One region of the Curtobacterium oceanosedimentum genome, then DNA from elsewhere that is predicted to be linked to it. Evidence: predicted binding sites of a transcription regulator. Region 1 holds the regulator's gene; the other holds the start of a gene.

Evidence for each region. Region 1 encodes HspR, which represses chaperone genes until heat shock. Its sites were predicted from a motif close to AAGTTGAGTCNNNNNGACTCAACTT; they were not measured.
Region 2: ABIC52_RS10435 (Hsp20/alpha crystallin family protein) is a predicted target of HspR. The motif match lies at 4,032-4,056, and genes of this name have one in related genera.

The regions. Positions count from the first base shown of each region.
Region 1 covers NZ_JBEPMD010000005.1:321-10,706, reverse strand. The annotation lists gene ABIC52_RS06565 (aldo/keto reductase) at 1-117, shown strand, start outside; gene ABIC52_RS06560 (Ig-like domain-containing protein) at 261-2,267, shown strand; gene ABIC52_RS06555 (class I SAM-dependent methyltransferase) at 2,319-3,467, opposite strand; gene ABIC52_RS06550 (GntR family transcriptional regulator) at 3,614-4,270, shown strand; gene ABIC52_RS06545 (heat shock protein transcriptional repressor HspR) at 4,424-4,834, opposite strand; gene ABIC52_RS06540 (DnaJ C-terminal domain-containing protein) at 4,958-5,962, opposite strand; gene ABIC52_RS06535 (nucleotide exchange factor GrpE) at 5,987-6,634, opposite strand; gene dnaK (molecular chaperone DnaK) at 6,637-8,502, opposite strand; partial or broken gene ABIC52_RS06525 (hypothetical protein) at 8,757-10,386, shown strand, end outside.
Region 2 covers NZ_JBEPMD010000008.1:77,564-87,949, reverse strand. The annotation lists gene ABIC52_RS10465 (MarR family winged helix-turn-helix transcriptional regulator) at 31-588, opposite strand; gene ABIC52_RS10460 (hypothetical protein) at 636-818, opposite strand; gene mgrA (L-glyceraldehyde 3-phosphate reductase) at 959-2,002, shown strand; gene ABIC52_RS10450 (alpha/beta hydrolase) at 2,104-2,892, opposite strand; gene ABIC52_RS10445 (phenolic acid decarboxylase) at 2,892-3,419, opposite strand; gene ABIC52_RS10440 (MarR family winged helix-turn-helix transcriptional regulator) at 3,483-3,953, shown strand; gene ABIC52_RS10435 (Hsp20/alpha crystallin family protein) at 4,080-4,523, shown strand; gene ABIC52_RS10430 (hypothetical protein) at 4,538-4,852, shown strand; gene ABIC52_RS10425 (manganese catalase) at 4,946-5,827, opposite strand; gene ABIC52_RS10420 (sensor histidine kinase) at 6,295-7,611, shown strand; gene ABIC52_RS10415 (response regulator) at 7,608-8,294, shown strand; gene ABIC52_RS10410 (YdcF family protein) at 8,349-9,368, shown strand; tRNA gene ABIC52_RS10405 (tRNA-Leu) at 9,521-9,607, opposite strand; gene ABIC52_RS10400 (FHA domain-containing protein) at 9,718-10,386, shown strand, end outside.

The DNA.
Region 1 (10,386 bases):
AACTTCGCGATCTTCGACTTCGAGCTCTCGGACGACGACATGACGGCGATCACCTCGCTCGACAAGGGCCACCGCACGGGCCCGGACCCGGACACGTTCGACTACGTCCCGGCCTGATCCGACGACGCGACGACGAAGCGCCCCGCCGACCGGCGGGGCGCTTCGTCGTTCGTACGCCTCGCATGGGGAATATAATCAGTATTCAACATACAACATTGCTTCCCGTCCCCGACGCCTCCGTTCGGGTACAGGAAGGAATCATGCGCAAGTTCACCCGTGCGGCCACCGGAGCCGCACTCGGACTCGTCCTCACCTCCACCGGGTTCGTCACCGCCGCCAACGCGGCGACGGCCGGTCCCGACCTGCCGTCGATCCCCGGCGCGACCGCCGAGAACCCCGTCGGTGCGAGCTCCACCGGCATCTTCACGATCCAGGGCGCCGGGTCGGTCGGTGATCGTGGGGGCCTCCCCGTCTTCGAGACCGGTCTCGCGACGCCGGGCCTGGTCGCCACCAGCTCGATCGAGGGCGGCACGCTCAAGGTCGTCGACCAGCGCGGACGTCTGCTCTGCGAGGGCACCGCCACGGTGGCCCTCCCGAAGCGGTACTCGTGCGACCTCGCGCCGCTCGTCTCCGGCCCGCAGGTCGTCACCGCCGCGGTCGTGCGGGCGGACGGGTCGTACAGCACGCCGTCCCAAGCGCACCTGGACGCCTTCGCGGCCGTTCCGGTCATCGAGTCCACGGAGCGCCGCGGGGACGACCTCGTGGTCCGCGGTCGAGCGAACGCGGAGGCGACGATCGAGGCGTCCTTCGACCGCCGGGACGTCGTCACCTCGGCGCCCCCGCGGACCGACGCCTCGTTCGAGATCGTGGTGCCGGGCGGCGCCGCGGCTGAGGAGGTCTGGGTGCGGGCCGTCGACCAGTCCGTCCCGCTGGACACGCCGAACCGCGAGGCCTTCACGCAGAGCAACTGGGCGGCTGCCCAGGTCGGGAACGACGGCGAACAGCCCGGCGGCGGCGAGCAGCCGGGCGGTGGCGACGAAGGCGAACAGCCCGGCGGCGGCGACCAGGGCGAGCAGCCCGGCGACCAGACCGTCGTCGGCGAGGTCACCAGCCTCCACGACGGCGACACCGTGCGCACGGCGCGTCCCACCATCGAGGGCACGGCTCCTGCCGGCACCCACGTGTCCGTCGGCGGGCCCGCCGGTCCCGCTCTCGGCGCGGCCACGGCTGACGAGCACGGCAACTGGAAGGTGACGCTCGAAGGCGCACTCAACACCGGGCAGAACCAGCTCGTCTTCCGGTACCAGCAGACCGACGGCTCCTGGCTCCGTGGCCAGTCGCTCGACGTGACGTACGAGCAGCAGGCACAGCGCTTCGAGATCACCACGCCGGCGAGCGGCTCGACGGTGCACGATGCCCGTCCGACCATCACGGGCCACACCCCGGGCTCGTACCGCAACGTGTCGATCGTCGACCCGGATGCCGGCGAGTACCTCGGCGACGCGAAGACGGACGCCGACGGCGACTTCACGCTCTCCCTCGAACGCGACCTGCGCCCCGGCGTGAACGAGCTCGTCGCGTCGTACCAGGACGAGTCCGGCAAGTACCGGACGGCACCGTGGACGATCACCTACTCCGCAGGCGACACCGAGCAGCCCGGTGACGGCAACGAGGGCGAGCAGCCCGGCGACGGCACCGAGCAGCCCGGCGGTGGGAACGAGGGCGAACAGCCCGGCGAGGGCACCGAGCAGCCCGGTGACGGCGCCTCCGACACCGCGTTCACCGTCGGTTCCACCCGCATCGACGCCGGTCGCGTGAGCGTCGACGTCCGCGGCCCGGCAGGTACCGAGGTCACCGTCACCGCCAACGGGGAGAGCAAGGAGGTGACGCTCGACGACGAGGAGCTCCGCAACGTCGTCGTCACCGCCCCGGAGCGACTCACCACCACGGTCACCGCGACGGCGACCATCGGTGGCGAGCGGGTCGAGCGCACCCTCACCATCGGCAACGGCGACCACGACGCGAGCGCCCTCGAGGCGACGGTCACCAGCACCAGCGCCCTGACCGGTTCGGCGGAGATCACCGTGTGGGGTCTTCCCTCCGGCATCGGCGGCCTCCAGGCGCACGAGGGCGACCGCCAGCTCGCGGTCGGCTCGATCAAGGCGGACGGCCAGGGGAAGCTCTCCCTCACCGGCCTCGCGAAGGGCGACCACGTGATCACGGTCACGTCGGGCGGCAAGTCCGTCCAGCTGCCCGTCCACATCTGAAGCAGTTCCCACGGAGAGCCCCGTCACGTCCCGTGACGGGGCTCTCCCGCGTCAGGCCTCGCGTCGTGAGGCGGTCACCGTGAACTTCGCGGTCCGCACGACCTGCCGGGTCGGCCCGACGAGCCGCTCGAGCACGGGTCGGTACCGCAGGTGCGAGTTCCAGACGCACCACAGTTCACCGCCGGCCTGGAGGATCGTGGCCGCGTTCCGGAACATCGTCTCGGCCGCGTCGGTGCTCACCGTGGTGCCCTCGTGGAAGGGCGGGTTGCAGAGCACGAGCTTCGCGGACCCCTCGTCGAGCTCGTCGCCCGCGTCCGACCGCACGACCGTCACCCGGTCCGCGACGCCGTTCGCCACCGCCGTCGCCCGCGTCGACGCCACGGCGATCGCCGAGACGTCGGTCGCGACCACCTTGACGGCCGGACGGCGGCGCGCCAGCGCGGTCGCGATGACGCCGTTCCCGCACCCGAGGTCGACGGCGACCCGCGCCGACGGCACGGCGTCGTCCATCACGTCGAGCAGCACCCGGGTGCCCTGGTCGAGTGACGTCCCCGCGAAGACCCCGCCGTGCGCGACGAGCGTCATCCCGAGCTCGTCGACGTGCACCGAGCGCGGCCAGGGGTTCGTGGCGTCGGCGCGCACCGCCGTCGCACGGAGCGGGTCCTGGGCGACGAGCAGCCGCGACTTGCCGCGCCCGCGGGACGCCGTGACCTCGCCGAAGTACCGGCGCAGGACGTCGTTCTGGGACAGGTTCATGTGCTTCGAGACGCCGCCGCAGAGCAGCACCACGTCGGGGGCCGCCCACCGTGCGACAGCACGTGCGAGCTCGTCGAGCCGGTCGTTCGACTTCGACAGCCGGAGGAGCACGAGCCGGACGTCGCGGAACGCCTGCTCGAGCGACTCCGTCAGCACGAAGCCACTGCGGCCGAAGGTCCCGGCGTTCGCCTGCAGCGCCCGCACCCCGACGAGCGAGTCCTGCACGACGCGGATGCCCGACGCACCGTGCACGGTCATCGCGCCGAGGGTCAGTACCCCGTACCGGTCGTCGACGACGGCGACCTCACCGGGCTGCCGGAGCGCGTCTCCGTGCACGTGCGGTGCCTCGTCGAGCATGAAGCGGTCGGTGCCGTCGATCGCGACGAGGTCGGGCTCGTCGTTGACCGGGGAGCGCCGGAAGTGGTCGGCGAAGTCGAATGGCACGGCCCCAGGGTACCCAGACGGTGATGCGGATCCGAGACCGGGGCTGCCGCAGCGGTATATCACCGGTACCGCTGGTATCCCAAGCCCGTACGCTCGGAGGAGACCGTTGCACGACGAGGCAGCGGCAGGACGAGCGAGAGGGGCCGATGTTCGCTTCGCCAGAAGCCGGGGTGCGCCCTCGGCTGCGGGACCAGGCGCGAGAACGCCTCCGCGACGAGATCATGAGCGGGGCGCTCGGCCCGGGCACCCTGCTCGACGACGAACAGCTCGCACTCCGGCTGCGATGCTCCCGGACGCCGGTGCGGGAAGCCCTGTCGGACCTCGGCCACCTCGGTCTCGTCGAGTTCCGCCCGAACCGGTACACGCGCGTCACGGTCCCCCGTCGCGACGAACTCGTCCCGACGCTGCAGACCCTCGGCCTGCTCTTCGGAGGCGTCGTCCGCACCACGATCGGCGACCTCGAGGACCGCGACCGCGCTGCGCTCTTCCGCCGCATCGGGCTCGTGCTCGACTGCATGGCGATGCCCAGCTGGCAGTGGGGTTCGGACGCGATCACCCCGGTCTACCGGACGTTCCTCGCGGCGTGCGACAACCGCCTGCTCGTGGCAGCCCTGAGCGGCACCCTCGACGGTCTGACCTACCGCCTGCGGCACGACGACATCCGGGCCGCGCTGCCGTGGGAACACATCCGCAACGGCCTCGTGGCCCTCCGGGTCGCGATCGACTGCCGCGACGGACGACTCGCGGAACGGGCGACCTGGACGGTCCACCTGCTCCCCGACCCCGACCGCGGGCGGTCCTGACGTGTGCGCATCGTGCGTCCGCTCGGTCATCGAGACGGTCCGCGCCCGCCGCCCTGAGCGCTGCTCCCCCGAGGGCGACCGCCCCTCGCTCCCCCGGTGCACCGCGGTCGACGCCGTCCGTCGAGACCTCTTCGATCCGCCGGACGTCTGACGTCAGCGCTGGGGTCGGTACAGCACCACGGCGGTGTTCCGCTGCGGTCGCATGCCGGCGCGCAACGGCACTGCGGCGCCGGTCGTCGTCGCAGCGAAGACACGAGCGCCCGGCCGCGCGATGAGCTGATCGGCGAGCGCCCGCTCCAGCTCGCGGACACGGTCACGCAAGAGCTGGTTCTCGTTCTCGAGGTCGAGCACCCGCCGGATCCCCTCCAGCGACACCCCCTCGGACCCGAGCCGCGCGATCTCGCGCAGCTGCGCGACGTCGCGCATCGAGTAGCGGCGGGAGCCGCCGCGGGTGCGGCCCGGCACGACCAGGCCGAGCCGGTCGTACTGCCGCAGCGTCTGTGGGTGCATCTCGGCGAGCTCCGCCGCCACCGCGATCGCGAAGACGGGCGAGTTCTCGTCCATGTCGGTCATGGCTGGTTCCTTTCCGTCGTCCGCGTGGTGCAGAACCAGCCTGGAGGCCCGGTGCGACTTCCTGACGGAGCCGCGCCGAGCCTCCAGGCCGGTTGTCGTGCTGGTTGCGCAGCGCTAGCTGCGCGCCTTGGCGAGGAGATCCTCGCGGGGGTCCTCGTCGGGCAGGACGGCGCGGAGGGCCTCGACGGCCTCGCGCTGCTTGTCCGACAGGTGCGACGGCACCGCCACCTGGACGGTCGCGAGAAGGTCGCCGGTACCGCTCTTGGTCGTGACGCCGCGACCCTTGACGCGCAGGACGCGGCCGGACGGTGTGCCGGGGGCGACCTTGAGCTTGACCGGATCGCCACCGAGGGTGGGGACCTGGATCGTCGCGCCGAGCGCCGCCTCGACGAACGTCACGGGGACGTCCACGCGGAGGTGCTGCCCGTCGCGCTCGAAGACCGGGTGCTTGCGCACGGAGACGCTGACGACCAGGTCGCCGGCCTCTCCGCCGTCCGGACTCGGCTCGCCGCGCCCGCGCAGGCGGATCTTCTGCCCGTCGGCGACGCCCGCGGGGATGCGGACGTTCACCGGTCGGCCGTTGCCCTGCGCGAGCTTGACGGTGTCGCCGGCGATCGCCGTGGTGAAGTCGAGCGTCGTCGACGCTGTGACGTCGCGCCCCTTCGTCGGTCCACCGAAGCCGCGGAAGCCGCCGGACGGCTGCCCGAAGCCCTGCCCGCCGCCGAACATCCCACCGAGGATATCCTCGAAGCCGCCGGCGCCGCCGCGGGCGCCGCCCTGGCCGAAGCGGACACGCTGCCCGCCCTGCTGGCCGAACATCCCGCCGAAGACGTCCTCGAAGCCGCCGCCCTGGCCCGGGCCACCCGCGGTGAAGCGGGCGCCGGAACCCATGGCGCGGACCTGGTCGTACTCGGCGCGCTGCTCCTTGTCGGAGAGCACCGAGTAGGCCTCGCTGATCTCCTTGAAGCGGGACTCGGCGGCAGCGTCACCCGGGTTGGAGTCCGGGTGGTACTGCCGGGCGAGCTTCCGGTAGGTCTTCTTCAGCTCAGCGTCGCTCGCCGTCTTGTCGACGCCGAGGACCTTGTAGAAGTCCTTGTCGAACCAGTCCTGACTGGCCATGAATCCCTACCTCCTTCCCGAGCCTCAGGCGGGGACCGCGACGGCGACCTTGGCCGCGCGGAGCACGCGGTCGCCGAGCTTGTAGCCCGGCTCCACGACGTCCGCCACGGTCTGGTCGGTCGCACCCGGCGTCGGCAGCTGCACGATCGCCTCGTGCACGTTCGGATCGAAGAGCTCGCCCTTCTCGCCGATCTGCACCAGCTTGAACTTCTCGAAGCCGCCGCGGATCTTCTGGCCGATGACCTGCATGGGGCCCTCGGTCAGGTCACCGTGCGCCTCGGCGCGGGTCAGGTCGTCGAGGGCCGGCAGCAGGGCGCGGACGACCTCGGCGATGACGGCGTCGCGGTTCGCCTCGCGGTCGCGCTCGACGCGCTTCCGGAAGTTCACCAGCTCGGCCTGCGCGCGGAGCATGTCGGCGCGCATGTCGGCGACGAGATTGCGGTCGGCCTGCGAGAGCTCGTCCTCTGCCATGCCGCGGGCCGCGTCGTCGAGCAGGGCCTGGTCCTCCGGGGACAGGTCACTCTCGGGGCCGCCGGCGGCGGGGGCGTCCGTCGGCACCTCGACGTCCGGCCCCTCCGCCTCAATGAGGTCCTCGGGCTCCTGCGCGTTGGTGGCGTCGCCCTCGACCTGGGGCTCGCGGTCCTCGGGCACGTTGTCCTTGGGATCCGTCATCGTTACTTCTTGTCCTTGTCGTCCTCGTCGTCCACGACCTCGGCGTCGACGATGTCCTCGTCGTCCTGCTGGGGCTGGTCGCCGGCCGGCTGCTCGCCACCGGCCGCGGCGCCCGCGTCCTGCTGGCTGTAGATGGCCTGGCCGAGCTTGCCCTGCGACTCGCTGAGCTTGTCGAACGCGGTCTTCACGGCCTCGTCGTCGTCACCCGCGAGGGCCGACTTGAGGGAGTCGACGTCCGCCTGCACCTCGGACTTGACGTCCGCGGGGAGCTTCTCGTCGTTCTCCTTGATGAGCTTCTCGATCGAGTAGACGAGCTGCTCGGCCTGGTTGCGACGCTCGTTGGCCTCGCGACGAGCCTTGTCCTCGGCGGCGTGCTCCTCGGCCTCGCGGACCATGCGCTCGATGTCCTCCTTCGGCAGCGACGAGCCGCCGGAGATGACCATCGACTGCTCCTTGCCGGTGCCCTTGTCCTTCGCGGACACGTGCACGATGCCGTTGGCGTCGATGTCGAAGGTGACCTCGACCTGCGGCACGCCACGGGGAGCGGGCGCGATGCCGGTGAGCTCGAAGGTGCCGAGCGGCTTGTTGTCGCGGGTGAACTCACGCTCGCCCTGGAAGACCTGGATCGCGACCGACGGCTGGTTGTCGTCAGCGGTCGTGAAGGTCTCGCTGCGCTTGGTCGGGATCGCGGTGTTGCGGTCGATGAGCTTCGTCATCAGGCCGCCCTTGGTCTCGATACCGAGGGACAGCGGCGTGACGTCGATGAGCAGGACGTCCTTGCGCTCGCCCTTCAGGACACCGGCCTGCAGCGCGGCGCCGACGGCGACGACCTCGTCCGGGTTGACACCCTGGTTCGGCTGCTTGCCACCGGTCAGGCTCTTGACGACCTCGGCCACGGCGGGCATGCGGGTCGAACCACCGACGAGCACCACGTGGGCGATGTCGTTGACGCTGACACCGGCCTCCTTGATGACGTCGTTGAAGGGCTTCTTCGTGCGGTCGAGCAGGTCGGAGGTCATCTGCTCGAACTGTGCGCGCGAGATGGTCTCGTCGAGGTTCAGCGGGCCCTCAGCGGTCAGCGTCAGGTACGGGAGCTGGATGTTCGCCGACATCTGCGACGAGAGCTCCTTCTTGGCCTGCTCAGCCGCTTCCTTCAGGCGCTGCTTCGCGATCTTGTCGGTCGACAGGTCCACGCCGTGCTCGCTCTTGAACTTCTTGACGAGGTGGTCGACGATGCGCTGGTCCCAGTCGTCGCCGCCGAGGCGGTTGTCGCCCGAGGTCGCACGGACCTGGATCGTGGAGAAGTCGTCGTCCTTGCCCACCTCGAGCAGGGAGACGTCGAACGTGCCGCCACCGAGGTCGAAGACCAGGATGAGCTCGTCTTCCTTGCCCTTGTCGAGGCCGTAGGCGAGCGCCGCAGCGGTCGGCTCGTTGATGATGCGGAGGACGTTGAGGCCGGCGATCTCACCGGCGTCCTTCGTGGCCTGGCGCTCGGCGTCGTTGAAGTACGCCGGGACGGTGATGACCGCGTCGGTGACGTCCTCGCCGAGGTACTGCTCGGCGTCGCGCTTGAGCTTGCCGAGGGTGCGGGCCGAGATCTCCTGCGGCGTGTAGCTCTTGCCGTCGATGTCGACCTTCCAGTCGGTACCGATGTGGCGCTTGACGCTCGCGATGGTGCGGTCGACGTTCGTGACGGCCTGGCGCTTGGCGGTCTCGCCGACGAGGACCTCGCCGTCCTTCGTGAAGGCGACGATCGACGGCGTGGTGCGGAGCCCCTCGGCGTTCGCGATGACGGTGGGCTCGCCACCCTCGAGCACGCTGACGACCGAGTTGGTGGTTCCGAGGTCGATGCCTACTGCACGTCCCATGTTGTGGTGCTCCTTCGGTTGGGTTCGTGGTCTTGCTGAAGCCTACGCGGAGTTGCGTCCGCTGCACTCAAGTTTACTCGGGCTGCCGCGTGCGTCAAGTCCGGGAGGGAGAAGTTGCGTCGAGTGGGCGCAGGTTCGGGTAGTCATCACACTCGGAAGGTCTTCAGTCGAGTAGGTGATATTTCTTATGTTCTATGACCAGTGCCCGGCGCTGTCCAGCGCGCGTGGCCTCGATCCGAAAGACATCTCTTCACATGAAGTCATTCCTCCGGAGGGCCGTCGCGACCGGCGTTGCTCTCTCAGCTCTCGCCGTGGGTACGACCCCACCAGCCCAGGCGGCGGATGCGCCTCGCCACTCCGAGATCTCGCAATCGACTCAGGCAGACCGAATGTGGCTGGTCTGGGAAGAAGACGGGGTGTACTACGCCTGGACCGCCGCGTACAAGGTGAAGGCGTTCGCTACGTACGAAGCAGCAAAGGACGCCGCCCCGCGCCTCACGAAGGTCCCGAAGGGTACGACTAACGGCACTGCCGTTTATCAGCTCCAGAACGACGCCGGTGCGTGTCTCTACAATTACACCTCTAGTTCGACCTCGCCCCGAGTAGCAGGCATCAGCACTATTTATTGCAACCGGGGGGGGCTGTACGATGAGCTCTGGACCGTTGTCGACGGGTATCTCAAATCCAACCATGGCTACTGGCTGACGACCACAAAGTCGATCGAGTACGGTTTGGACTATCTCGTGGTATCGAAGACCAAGCCCTCCAGGCCTTTCGTGGGCGCTTTAGAGGGGGAAGCTTCCAGCCTCTCGTTCCAGAACGACCGTCTGGCCGCCCCGGGTACGACGACGGACTGGATCGAGGGCTCGATCTCAACCAAAACGGTCGGCCAACTCGAGTTGAACGCGCCGGAGGGGACCACCATTGCGGAAGCGCGTGGTCTGGGTGTGAACAATGGGTCGACCATCACGGGCGAAATCAAGGACGGCGGTCGGACCGCGTTTTTCTCGGGCGACAACACCTGGGCGAACGACTTCCGGAAGATCCAGTTCAAGCTGCGCGTGAACGACGACGCGGCGCCGGACACGACGATCACCGGTGGGACTGCGACCATCAAGAAGGCCGGGCAGGACGAAGTGGCTGCGGAAGGCACGTACTCCGTGAATACCGGCGCGAAGGTCACCTTCGACGTCCCAGAGACTGCTGTCGGTTCGACGACCGACTGGGTGTCGGGGTCGATCTCCTCGAAGAAGCAGGGCGAGGTAACGTTCCACGCTCCTGAGGGCACGAAGTTCGTCGCGGCCCAGGGCGCCGGCGGCAGCGGCTCCGTCGTGTCCGGTTCAGTCGCAGAGGACGGGAAGACGGCAACCATCGCCGGAGACCAGACCTGGGAGGACAATTTCCGGAAGATCCAGTTCAAGCTGCAGGTCCTCGAGGGCCAGAAGGGCGGCGCCGAGCTGACCGGCGGCAGCGTCGACATCGTGTCGAAGGGCACCACCGCGGTCATCGGCCACGGTGACATCACCGTGGAGGTCCCACCAGCACCGGTCGAGAACGGCGGTGTCGCCACCGACGCACTCGGGTTCGACGTCGCGATGGAGGTCGGCGAGACCAAGGACCTGTTCGTCGGGCTCGAGGCGACCGATGCGCTCACGTCGCTGCAGGACACCACGTTCGAGGTGACCGCGCCCGCCGGCACGAAGTTCGTGGACGGCGCCTCGACGAGTCAGTACCTCGACGGCGACGGCCAGTGGCTGACCGACGGCAACTCGACCGCGACGGTGACCGTGAAGGACGGTGGCGCGAAGGCCACCGTCACCGTGAACACGAAGGACGGCTGGGCGCGTGCTGCGGGCCAGAAGGCCCGCTGGAGCCTCCCGATCG
Region 2 (10,386 bases), on a different contig from region 1:
GAAGGTTTTCGCGCCACCCCGCGGTCGCCGCTAGGAGTCGTTCGGCTCCGCAGCGCCGTCGGGGTCGACCGTGTACTCGTCCACGGGGGTCGGGGTCCCGACGGCGAGGGCGTCGGTGATCTGGGACAGGCAGCGCGCGAGCACCTCGTTGTCCTCGCTCGACAGGTGGTCCATCACGCCGACCACTGCCTCGTGGAAGCGGGCGTACGACGAGTCGATCTTCTCGGCGGCCTGCACCGTGGGCTCGAGCACCTGTGCCCGACGGTCGGTGGGGTGCGGTACGCGGACGATGTCGCCCTTCGCCGCGAGCCCGTCGACGATCTTCGTGACCGACGCGTTCGAGACGTTGAGCATGACGGCGAGGTCCTTCGGCCCCATCGCCCGACCGTCCCGGTGCGCCTGCAGCATGTACCGCACGGTGAGGAACTCGTTCTTCGTCAGGCCGCTCTCGGTGCGGGCCTGCTCGAGCTGCTGCTCCTCGACGTGCTGCAGGCGCAGGAGTGCGTCGACGGCGACCTTCGCTGCCTTCGACCGCGGCTCCCTGGCGTAGAGGTGGACGTGCTCACGGCGGACGACGGTCAGGGGCATCGGCTGGTGGGGTCTCTCTGTCGGGCGGATCCGGTCGGAGCGGGTGGCTACGCGGTGGGCGCCGTGAAGAAGTCAGCGTACGACGGTTCGCTGCGCGTCGACAGGAGCGAGGGGTCCTGGATGCGCCGGGACACCCAGGCGTCGATGACGGCGGGGTCGGTCAGACCGACCCGCGTGTGGGTCGCGGCCAGCCGTGTGGTGCGCGGCATCCCGGAGTACGTGCTGTGCATGAGTGATCCCGCCTTCCTGCGTCGTTGCCGTCCTGGTCGGACGAGTGAACTGTTTCACGACGCGAATGATCAGTGCAACGAACTTTTCGCGTTCTGTACGGTTCGCGCGGCACCCGACGGGGCGGGGCCAGGATGGGTCCATGGCCTACATCGCCGCGGACGACCGCTACGACTCCATGCCCTACCGCCGAACCGGCCGCTCGGGCCTCGACCTGCCACTGCTGTCGCTGGGCTACTGGCACAACTTCGGCGACGACAAGCCGTTCGAGACGCAGCGGGCGATCAGTCGTCGGGCGTTCGACCTCGGCATCACGCACCACGACCTCGCGAACAACTACGGGCCGCCCTACGGCGCCGCCGAGGTGAACTTCGGCCGGCTGATGCGCGAGGACTTCCGTCCCTACCGCGACGAGATGGTGATCTCGACCAAGGCCGGGTGGGACATGTGGCCCGGGCCGTACGGGCAGGGCGGCGGCTCGCGGAAGTACGTGCTCGCCTCGCTCGACCAGTCGCTCGAGCGGATGGGCCTGGACTACGTCGACGTCTTCTACTCGCACCGGCTCGACGCCTCGACCCCGCTCGAGGAGACGATGGGCGCACTCCACACCGCCGTCCAGCAGGGCAAGGCGCTCTACGTCGGGATCTCGTCCTACGACGCCGAGCGCTCCCGGCAGGCCGTCGAGATCCTGCGCGACCTCGGCACGCCGCTCCTCATCCACCAGCCGTCGTACTCGATGCTCAACCGCTGGATCGAGGACGAGGGGCTCCTCGACGCAGCCGGCGAGCTCGGTTTCGGCGTCATCGGCTTCACCGCGCTCGCGCAGGGGCTGCTCACCGGGCGCTACCTGGACGGCGTGCCGGAGGACTCACGTGCCGCCGCCGGCAAGTCGCTCGACGCCGGCACCCTGACGGACGAGGTCGTCGGACACCTGCGGGCGCTGGACGACATCGCGTCCGCCCGCGGTCAGAGCCTCGCGCAGCTCGCCCTCGCGTGGGCGCTGCGCGACGAGCGGGTGACCTCGCTCGTGATCGGGGCGTCCCGCGTGGAGCAGCTCGAGCAGAACGTCGCGGCGCTCGGCAACCTGTCGTTCACGGACGACGAGCTGCGTCGCATCGACGAGCACTCGGTCGGCGTGCTCGACGTCGACCTCTGGTCCGGAGCCCGTTCCGGCCAGGTGAGCTGACCTCCGGTCCCGGATCGCAAGACGCAACGTCGGCGGTTGCTCGCAGCGGTACGACGCTGCGAGCTGCCGCCGACGTTGCGTTCCGCGGGAGGAGGAGGGCGTCAGGCCATGCCGAGGCGCTCGTCGAGCAGCGCCAGGAGCCGCTCCCGGAAGGGCACCGACGACCAGCCGTGGTCGGCGCCGTCGACGACCGTCAACCGCGCGCCGGGCAGGAGTTCGGCGTAGCGGCGGCCGTACGACACCGGCACGATCGCGTCCTCGGTCCCGTGCACCACGTCGGCGGGCCCGGCGTAGTCGGACACCGGGCCGTACACGTCGAGGCCGTCCTGAACGTCGGCGATGAACGCGCCACCCAGGGGCATCCCGCCGAAGTCGAACCAGCCGCGCTCGCGCACCGGGGCGAGGGGCTGCCCCTGGATCGCGTCGTGCTCCGTGATGTCGTCGACGACGACGCCGGCCGGCGACCACAGCGTGAGCGTCCGGACGCGCGAGGGCTCCCGCGCCGCGGCGAGCGCCGACTCCACCGCGCCCAGGCTGTGCGCGACGACGTGCACGCCCCGTCCGCGGTCGGCGGCGCGGATCATCGAGACGACCTGCTCCACCTCGTCGCGGATGGTGATGTCCGCGAACTCCCCGTCGCTGACGCCCTGCCCGAGTCGGTCGTGGCTGCGGACGACCGCGCCTCGGGCGACCAGGTGTCGTGCGGTCTGCACGAACAGCTGGTGCCCGCCGAGCGCACTGTCGCTGAAGCCGTGCACGAGCAGTACGACGGGGGCATCCGCCGCCCCGTCCTGCGGCTCCCACTGCCAGCCGCGGATCGTCCGACCGTCGTGGTCGAGCGTGGTCGGGGTGGTGCGGGGGTCGACACCCCGCAGCGGCGCACTGGCCATCAGTTCGTCCGGTCCGCCCAGCCGGCCGGCAGGTCGCCGGGAGCGGTGTCGACCACGGTCTCGTCGTCCTCGCCGACGTGCTCGAACAGCGTGATGTGCGCGAACTCCGGCACGACGTAGATCGGGTAGGTCGGCCCCTCGTCGCGGAAGCGCTGCATCTCGTCCAGGTGGTCGTTCTGGTAGAGCACGGTCTTCTGCCCGTCGAGCTCGATCCAGCGCGGGAAGAAGATCGTCCCGTGCAGGACGCGCTGCTCGGGGATGACGTTGACGACGACGCTGGTACCGGTCGGCTCGTTCCAGGACACCTTGTAGACACCGGGGGCGAGGGCGACGAGGTCGACGGTCTGGTCCTTCACCCAGCGGCCACCGACGTGCCCGGTGTGGATGCGGTAGTCGATGGTCGTGGCGTTCTTGACGTACATCTCGTACTGCCAGCCGTTGGCGTACGTGTAGACGAACCGGTGGCCGACGATGCCGGTGAGGTCCTGGGGCGGTTCGGGGTGCTCGACGGAGGTCTGTGCGCTCATGCGATCGAGTTTGCACCCGGAATGGTTTTGTTGCAAACACTTCTCGCTGCTAGGTTGCCGTGTGTGCAGGGTACGGACGCATCGGACGCCACGACGCAGGTCGCGCGCAGGCTGAGCGACCGCATCGGCCCGTTCCGGCGCGCCCTCCTACGCACGTCCCGCGAGGTCGCCGACCTGCCGGACCTGCCCGACGCCCAGGTCGAGGTGATGCGTGCCCTGACCGGGTCCACGACCACCCCCTCGGCCCTCGCCGCCCGCCTCGGTCTCGCCCGCTCGACGGTGAGCAACCTCGTCTCGGCGATGGAGTCCGTCGGACTCGTCGAGCGACGCCTGGCCGCCGGCGACGGACGCCGGACCGAGCTCCGCCTGACCCCCCTGGCGGAGGAACGGCTCGCCGCCTACGACGAGGCATCGGCCGCGGTGCTCGTCGAGGCACTCGGCCGACTCGCACCCGAGGACCGCACCGCGCTGGCCGCCGCGCTCCCCGCACTCGAGCACCTGCACCACGAGATCACGCACCGCGGCGACCACTGATCGCCATCGGGGCACCGTTCCCAGCAGGCTCCGAGCGGTTTTTTGGCACTCCTGAGGGGAGAGTGCTAGAACGGGTCGCAGTTGAGTCGAGGGGACTCAACGAAGACCACGAAGGAGTTGATCTCGATGACGATGCAGTTCGACCCGTTCCGCGAGCTCGACCGAATCGCCGGCTCCCTGCTCGGAGCCGGAGCCGGTGCTCCCCGCTCGATGCCGATGGACCTGTACCGCACCGGCGACCACTACGTCCTCGACGTCGACCTGCCGGGCATCGACCCGGGCTCGGTCGACGTGGACGTCGACGGCTCGGTGCTGACCATCCGCGCGGAGCGCACGCTCGGCGCCCCGGAGGGCTCCCAGTGGCTCACCCGGGAGCGCCAGCCGGGCACGTTCGTCCGGCAGCTCACGCTCGGTGACCACCTGGACACCGCGCGCATCAGCGCCGCCTACGACAACGGCGTCCTGAGCGTGACGATCCCGGTCAAGGAGTCCGCGAAGCCGCGCAAGATCGACGTGACCACCGGCAGCGGTGCGCAGCAGCTCGCGGTCGGCAGCGGTTCCGCCGAGTAGTCCGGGGGCGTGCGGTGACGACGATCATCAACGCCCTCCTCGCCGTCGCGGTCGTGACGGGAGCGCTGGTCGCGACGAGCCTGGACCGTCGGGTGGCCGTGCTCCTGGGCGCGGCCGGCAGCACGGCGGGGAACTTCCTCACCTGGCTGGTCGCGCCCGGCGCGTGGGCACAGGTCCCGCTCGTCCCCTGGCTCGCCGCGGCCGCCGGCACGGTGGCGCTCATCGCACTCTGGAGTGCGACGCGCCTCTGGTCCGGCATCTTCGAGCCACCGCGCGCACCGCGCGACGACGACACCGCCGCGCTGGTGACGGTGGGTGCGGAGTCGTGACGGGGTGACCACGTGACGGACGGGAGGCGCGGTGCCGGCTGGCACCGCGCCTCCCGTCCGTCTCCCGGTCGCGTCGCGCGACCGGCGGGACGGTCACTCCTTGTGAAGCGTGTCCTGCACGAGGCCGGCGGTCTTCTCGACCACGTTCGGCAGCTCGGTGGTGCCGTACAGCCGGACGTCCGGGTGCGTGGGCGGGGGCATCGGCACCGAGGTGGTGGGGCCGTCGTGGTACGAGTACTCGCCCTTGCCGTCGAACGACGGGCCGCTCGCCCACGGGCCGTCCGCCGCCGCCTTGCCGTCGGAGAAGTTGAGGTACTGGTAGTTGACCTCCTGGTTCTCCTTCGACTGCGGGAAGTTGCTCGGCACCGGGAAGCCCTCGACGCCCTTCTCGCGGAGCTCCGCGGCGGCGGTCGCCCACATGTTCTGGTGCATGGTGTCGCGCGCGATGAGGAACGAGAGCAGGTCCCGCACGCCGTGGTCGTCGGTCATGTGGTAGAGCCGGGCGGCCTGGACGCGCCCCTGCATCTCGGCGTTCTCGTTCGCCGTGAAGTCGGCGAGCAGGTTGCCGGACGCGGTGATGTACGAGCCCTGCCAGGGGTTGCCGTTGCTGTCCACCGGTCGGGCTCCGGCGCCCGCGACGATCGCGTGCTGCACGTCGGTGCCCCCGACGATCGCCGCGACGGTCGGGTCGTCCTGCAGCGCGTCCTCGGTGATGCCGAGCGGGCTCTTCTCGAGCAGCTGCGCGATCATCGTCGCGAGCATCTCGACGTGGCCCATCTCCTCGGCACCGATGCCGAACACCATGTCGCGGTACTTGCCCGGGATGTGCATGTTCCACGCCTGGAACTGGTACTGCAGCGCGACGGAGATCTCGCCGTACTGGCCGCCGAGCACCTCCTGCAACTTGCGCGCGTACACCGCGTCGGGCTTGTCGGGGGTGGCCTTGAACTGGAGCTCTTGCTTGTGGAAGTACAACTCGTTCTCCTGTCTCGGTGATCGTCGTACCGTCGTCGTGCACGGCGGCACGGCCGGGTCCGGTCGTCGTCTCCGACGGTCCGCGCCGGTGACTGGGCGGGCGTCCGGGGTGGACGGATCACGCGGCCCCGGTGGCCGGATCGCGCGGACGAGGTCCCGGTGCCTCCGGTCTGTACGCAGGTGAGTCGTCCCCGCGGCGGGGTCGTGAGCGGGGAGCCCGTGTCGATCGCCCACCGCGTGCTGGGACAGCTGACGATCTGACGGGTTCGTCCTGCAGGACGACCCCGTTCGTCCCTCCGCACGATGCACGGCGACCGGGTCGACCGCCAGGCTCGGTGGCATGGAGAGTTCGACCAAGCACGTGATCGCCACCCTCGCCACCTGCGCCGCGATCGTCGTCGTCACCGCGGTGGCACTCGTCGCGATGTCCCCGATGCCGTGATCCACCGTCGTGCGATGATCGAGCCGTGACGGACCGGCGCACGTTCCTCCGGCCGATGCGGCGCCGGTCGATCCTCGTCGACCTCCTCTGGGCCGGGCTCGCGGCACTGCTCTTCGCCGCACCGATCGACGTCGAGCTCGAGCACGCGAGTCCCCTGGCCGTCGCGGTCGCCTGCGTCGCGATCGTGCTCCGCCGCCTGTCCCCGAGCTCGGCGATGGTCGCGACCGTCGCCCTCGGCGCGGTGCAGGTGGCCGGCGGCGAACGGCCGTCGTTGGTCGACCTCGCCATCGCGGTCGTCATCGGTACCGTCGCCGTCGTCGGCACACGGTTCGAAGCCGTGCTCGCCGGCCTCCTCGCCGTGATCGCCGGAGCCTCGGCGTCCATGTACCTCTCCTCGACCGGTTACCGGTACGCCCTGCTGCTGAACGGGCCACGCGACCAGGTCGTCCTCGTCCTCGCCGCGCCGGCGCTCGTCCTGCTCTCCTTCTGGGCCGCTGGTCTCGCCGGTCGGGCGATCCGGTCGCAGAACGCCGAGGCCGTCCGACGCGCCGACGCCGAGGCAGCTGCCAGCCGTGCGGAGGCCGTGGCCAACCGGGCCGAGGCCGTCGCCACCCGCGCGGTCGACGAGGCCGAGGCCGAGCGCATCCGCGCCGACATCGCCCGCGACGTGCACGACGTCGTCGGGCACTCACTCGCGGTCATCATCGCGCAGGCGGACTCGGTGCCCTTCCTCGACGACGAGGCCCGAATCCGCGAGGTCAGCGCCACCATCGCCAGCACCGCCCGCAGCTCCCTGGTCGAGGTGCGGCAGGTGCTCGGACACATCGACGGCTCCGACACCGCGAGCGACCCGACGTCCTTCGAGGAGATCGTCCGCGGCATCCGCGACGCCGGGGTCGACGTGGAGCACGCCGTCCGCGGTGTCGCCCGGCCGCTCGGTGCCGTGCACGGCACCGCTGCCCGCCGGGTGCTGCAGGAGATGCTCACGAACGCGCTCCGGCACGGGGCACCCGGCGGCGCCGTCGAGGTCCGGGAGACCTGGCGCTCCGCCGACCTCGTGCTCGAGGTCGAGAACCCCGTGCCCTCGAGCGCGCTGCCCGTCGGCGCCGAGCTCGGGCTCGAGGAGCTCGCCGCTGCGGCCACCGGCGCCGTGGCCGTCCGCACCGTCGCGACCGGTGAGCAGCCGACGACCGCGTCGACACGGGGTTCCGGCCGGGGCCTCACCGGCATGCAGACCCGACTCACCACGATCGGCGGGTCGTTCGACGCCGCCGTGCTGGACGCCGTGTTCGTCGCGCGCGCCCGCATCCCGTTCGACGTCCGAGGGGGGACCACTCGATGACCGACCCGATCCGCATCCTGCTCACCGACGACCAGGCGCTCTTCCGCGCAGGCCTCCGTGTGGTGCTCGACGCGCAGCCCGACATGCAGGTGGTGGGCGAGGCGTCCGACGGCGCCGAGGCACTCGACCGCATCCGCGAACTCCGACCCGACGTCGTCCTGCTCGACATGCGGATGGCCGGCGTGGACGGCGTCGAGACGGTGCGCCAGCTGTTCTCCGGCGCGTTCCCGGGGCCGCTCCCCCGTGTGGTGGTGCTCACGACGTTCGGCCTCGACCCCGCGGCCGCCACGGCGATCCGGCTCGGCGCGAGCGGGTTCCTGCTCAAGGACACCACGCCGCCGTTCCTGTTCGCGGCGGTGCGCGCCGTGCACGAGGGCAGCTCGGTGATCGCGCCGAACGACCTCTCGCAGCTGTTCGGCGCCGACGTCGACCGTGCCCCCGCCCCGCAGCCCGAGGCGTTCCAGACCCTGACCGACCGGGAGCGCATCGTGTTCGGTTGGGCATCGCGCGGGCTGTCGAACGCCGAGATAGCGGCGAAGGAGTTCGTCACCGAGTCGACCGTGAAGACGCAGATCTCGAGCATCCTCGGCAAGCTCGCGCTCCGTGACCGGGTGCAGCTCGTGGTGTACGCGCACGACCACGGGCTGGCCGGTGCCCGCGACGCCCGGGCCACCGGCCCGTAGACCGACGCCCATGGGCCACCGACCCCGGCCGCTCGTCCCCGGTACGCTCCGACCGTGTTCCTCCTCGTCGTCGCCGTCGTCTTCGCCGTCTGCTTCGCGGTGTCACGCCGCCGCGACCCGCGCCTGCTCCGCAACGGCGTCTTCCTGACCGCGGCGGTCGTGTTCGGCGTGCTCGGTACGCTCTCCGTCGCAGCCGACCGCTCCCCCGTGGCACTCGTCCTGCTCGCGCTGCTGATGCTCGCCCTGCCCGTCAGCGTCGTGGTGTTCGGCGTCGCCCTCGTCGCGAACGGCGTCACGATGCTCCGCAAGGAGGGCAGGAGCCTCGGCAACCAGCTCTCGCTCATCGCCGGGGTCCTGGTCTTCGCACTGCCGGTCCTCGCCGTCCTGGTCGTCGTCTGGTTCGGCGCCGTCGGGGTGACCGTGGCGGCGCTCGTCGCCCTGGTGTCCGCCTACGCGAGCGCAGCGTTCGTGTCGTTCGCGGTCTACTCCGTCGTCTACGGGCGGATGCGGCACGGACTCGTGCCGACCGCCGTCGTCGTGCACGGCGCCGGACTCCGGCCGGACGGCACCGTGACCCCGCTCCTGCGCGGACGGCTCGACCGGGCGCTCACGGTCTGGCGTGCCGAGACGGCGCGCGGCAACCGGCCGCTGCTCGTGCCGTCGGGCGGCCAGGGCAGCGACGAGGTCCGGTCCGAGGCGGCCGCCATGGGCGAGTACCTCGGCGCCCAGGGCGTCCCGGCGGAGGCCGTGCTGCTCGAGGACCGGTCGACCACCACCCGCGAGAACATCGAGCGGTCCGCCGTGCTCCTGCGGGAAGCGGACCGACACGGCCCCCTGCTCCTGGTCACGAGCGACTACCACGTGCTCCGCACCGCCTCGCTCGCCCGACGCCTCGGGGTCGACGCGCAGGTGGTCGGCGCACGGACCGCGCGCTACTACGTGCCCAGTGCGTTCCTCCGCGAGTTCGTCGCACTGCTGGTCGAGCACCGCTGGGTCACCGTGATCGCGCTCGGCCCGTTCGTGGTGCTGGCGGCGGCCGTCGTCGTCGGCCAGCTCACCCAGCTGGTCCCCTGAGGCACCCGGCCGACCACGGGACGGACGGGAGGCCCGAGGCAGCGGTGATCCGCGCCTCCCGGCCGGCACGCACCCTCCTCGCCGCGCGCGGCCGTGAGCGGGCCCGGGAACGCGAGAAGGCCCCCGGATCCCTCCGGAGGCCTTCCCTCACCTGGTGCGCGAGGGGGGACTTGAACCCCCACGCCGTTTCCAGCACACGGACCTGAACCGTGCGCGTCTACCAATTCCGCCACTCGCGCCAGCCCGGCAACACTAGCACGCGTGGGAGGGTGCCCGTGACCACGCACAGACGGGCAGGAGCGCCACCCACTACCATGCAGTGGTCCCTGACCGACGAACACGGAGACACATGGGCCTCTTGGACAGCTTCGAGCGAGGGTTGGAGCGCGCCGTGAACGGCGCCTTCGCGAAGACCTTCCGCTCCGGCGTGCAGCCCGTCGAGATCTCCAGCGCGCTGCGGCGGGAGCTCGACACGAAGGCCGCCGTGGTCTCGCGCGAGCGGATCCTCGTGCCCAACGAGTTCACGGTGCGCCTCGCACCACCGGACCACACCCGCATGAACGACATCGGTCGGCCGCTCATCGACGAGCTGTCGCAGATGGTGCAGCAGCACGCGGTCGCGCAGAACTACTCGTTCTCCGGCCCGGTGTCGATCTCGCTGCAGCAGGACGGCACGCTGTCCACCGGGATCCTGGAGATCGACTCGTCGACCGTCCAGCGCGACGTCGCCTGGGTCGCCGTGCTCGACATCGGCTCGCAGCGCCACCGGTTGCGCCGCGGCCGCACCGTCATCGGGCGGGGCACCGACGCGGACATCACCGTGGCCGACACCGGGACGAGCCGGAAGCACGTCGAGGTCATCTGGGACGGCAAGCACGCACAGGCCAACGACCTCGGGTCCACGAACGGCTCGAAGCTGAACGGCGAGCGCTTCCAGCAGGCCATCGTCGAGCCGGACTCCACCATCGAGATCGGTCGTACCCGTATGGTGTTCCGGGTGATCCCGGAGAACGACGGA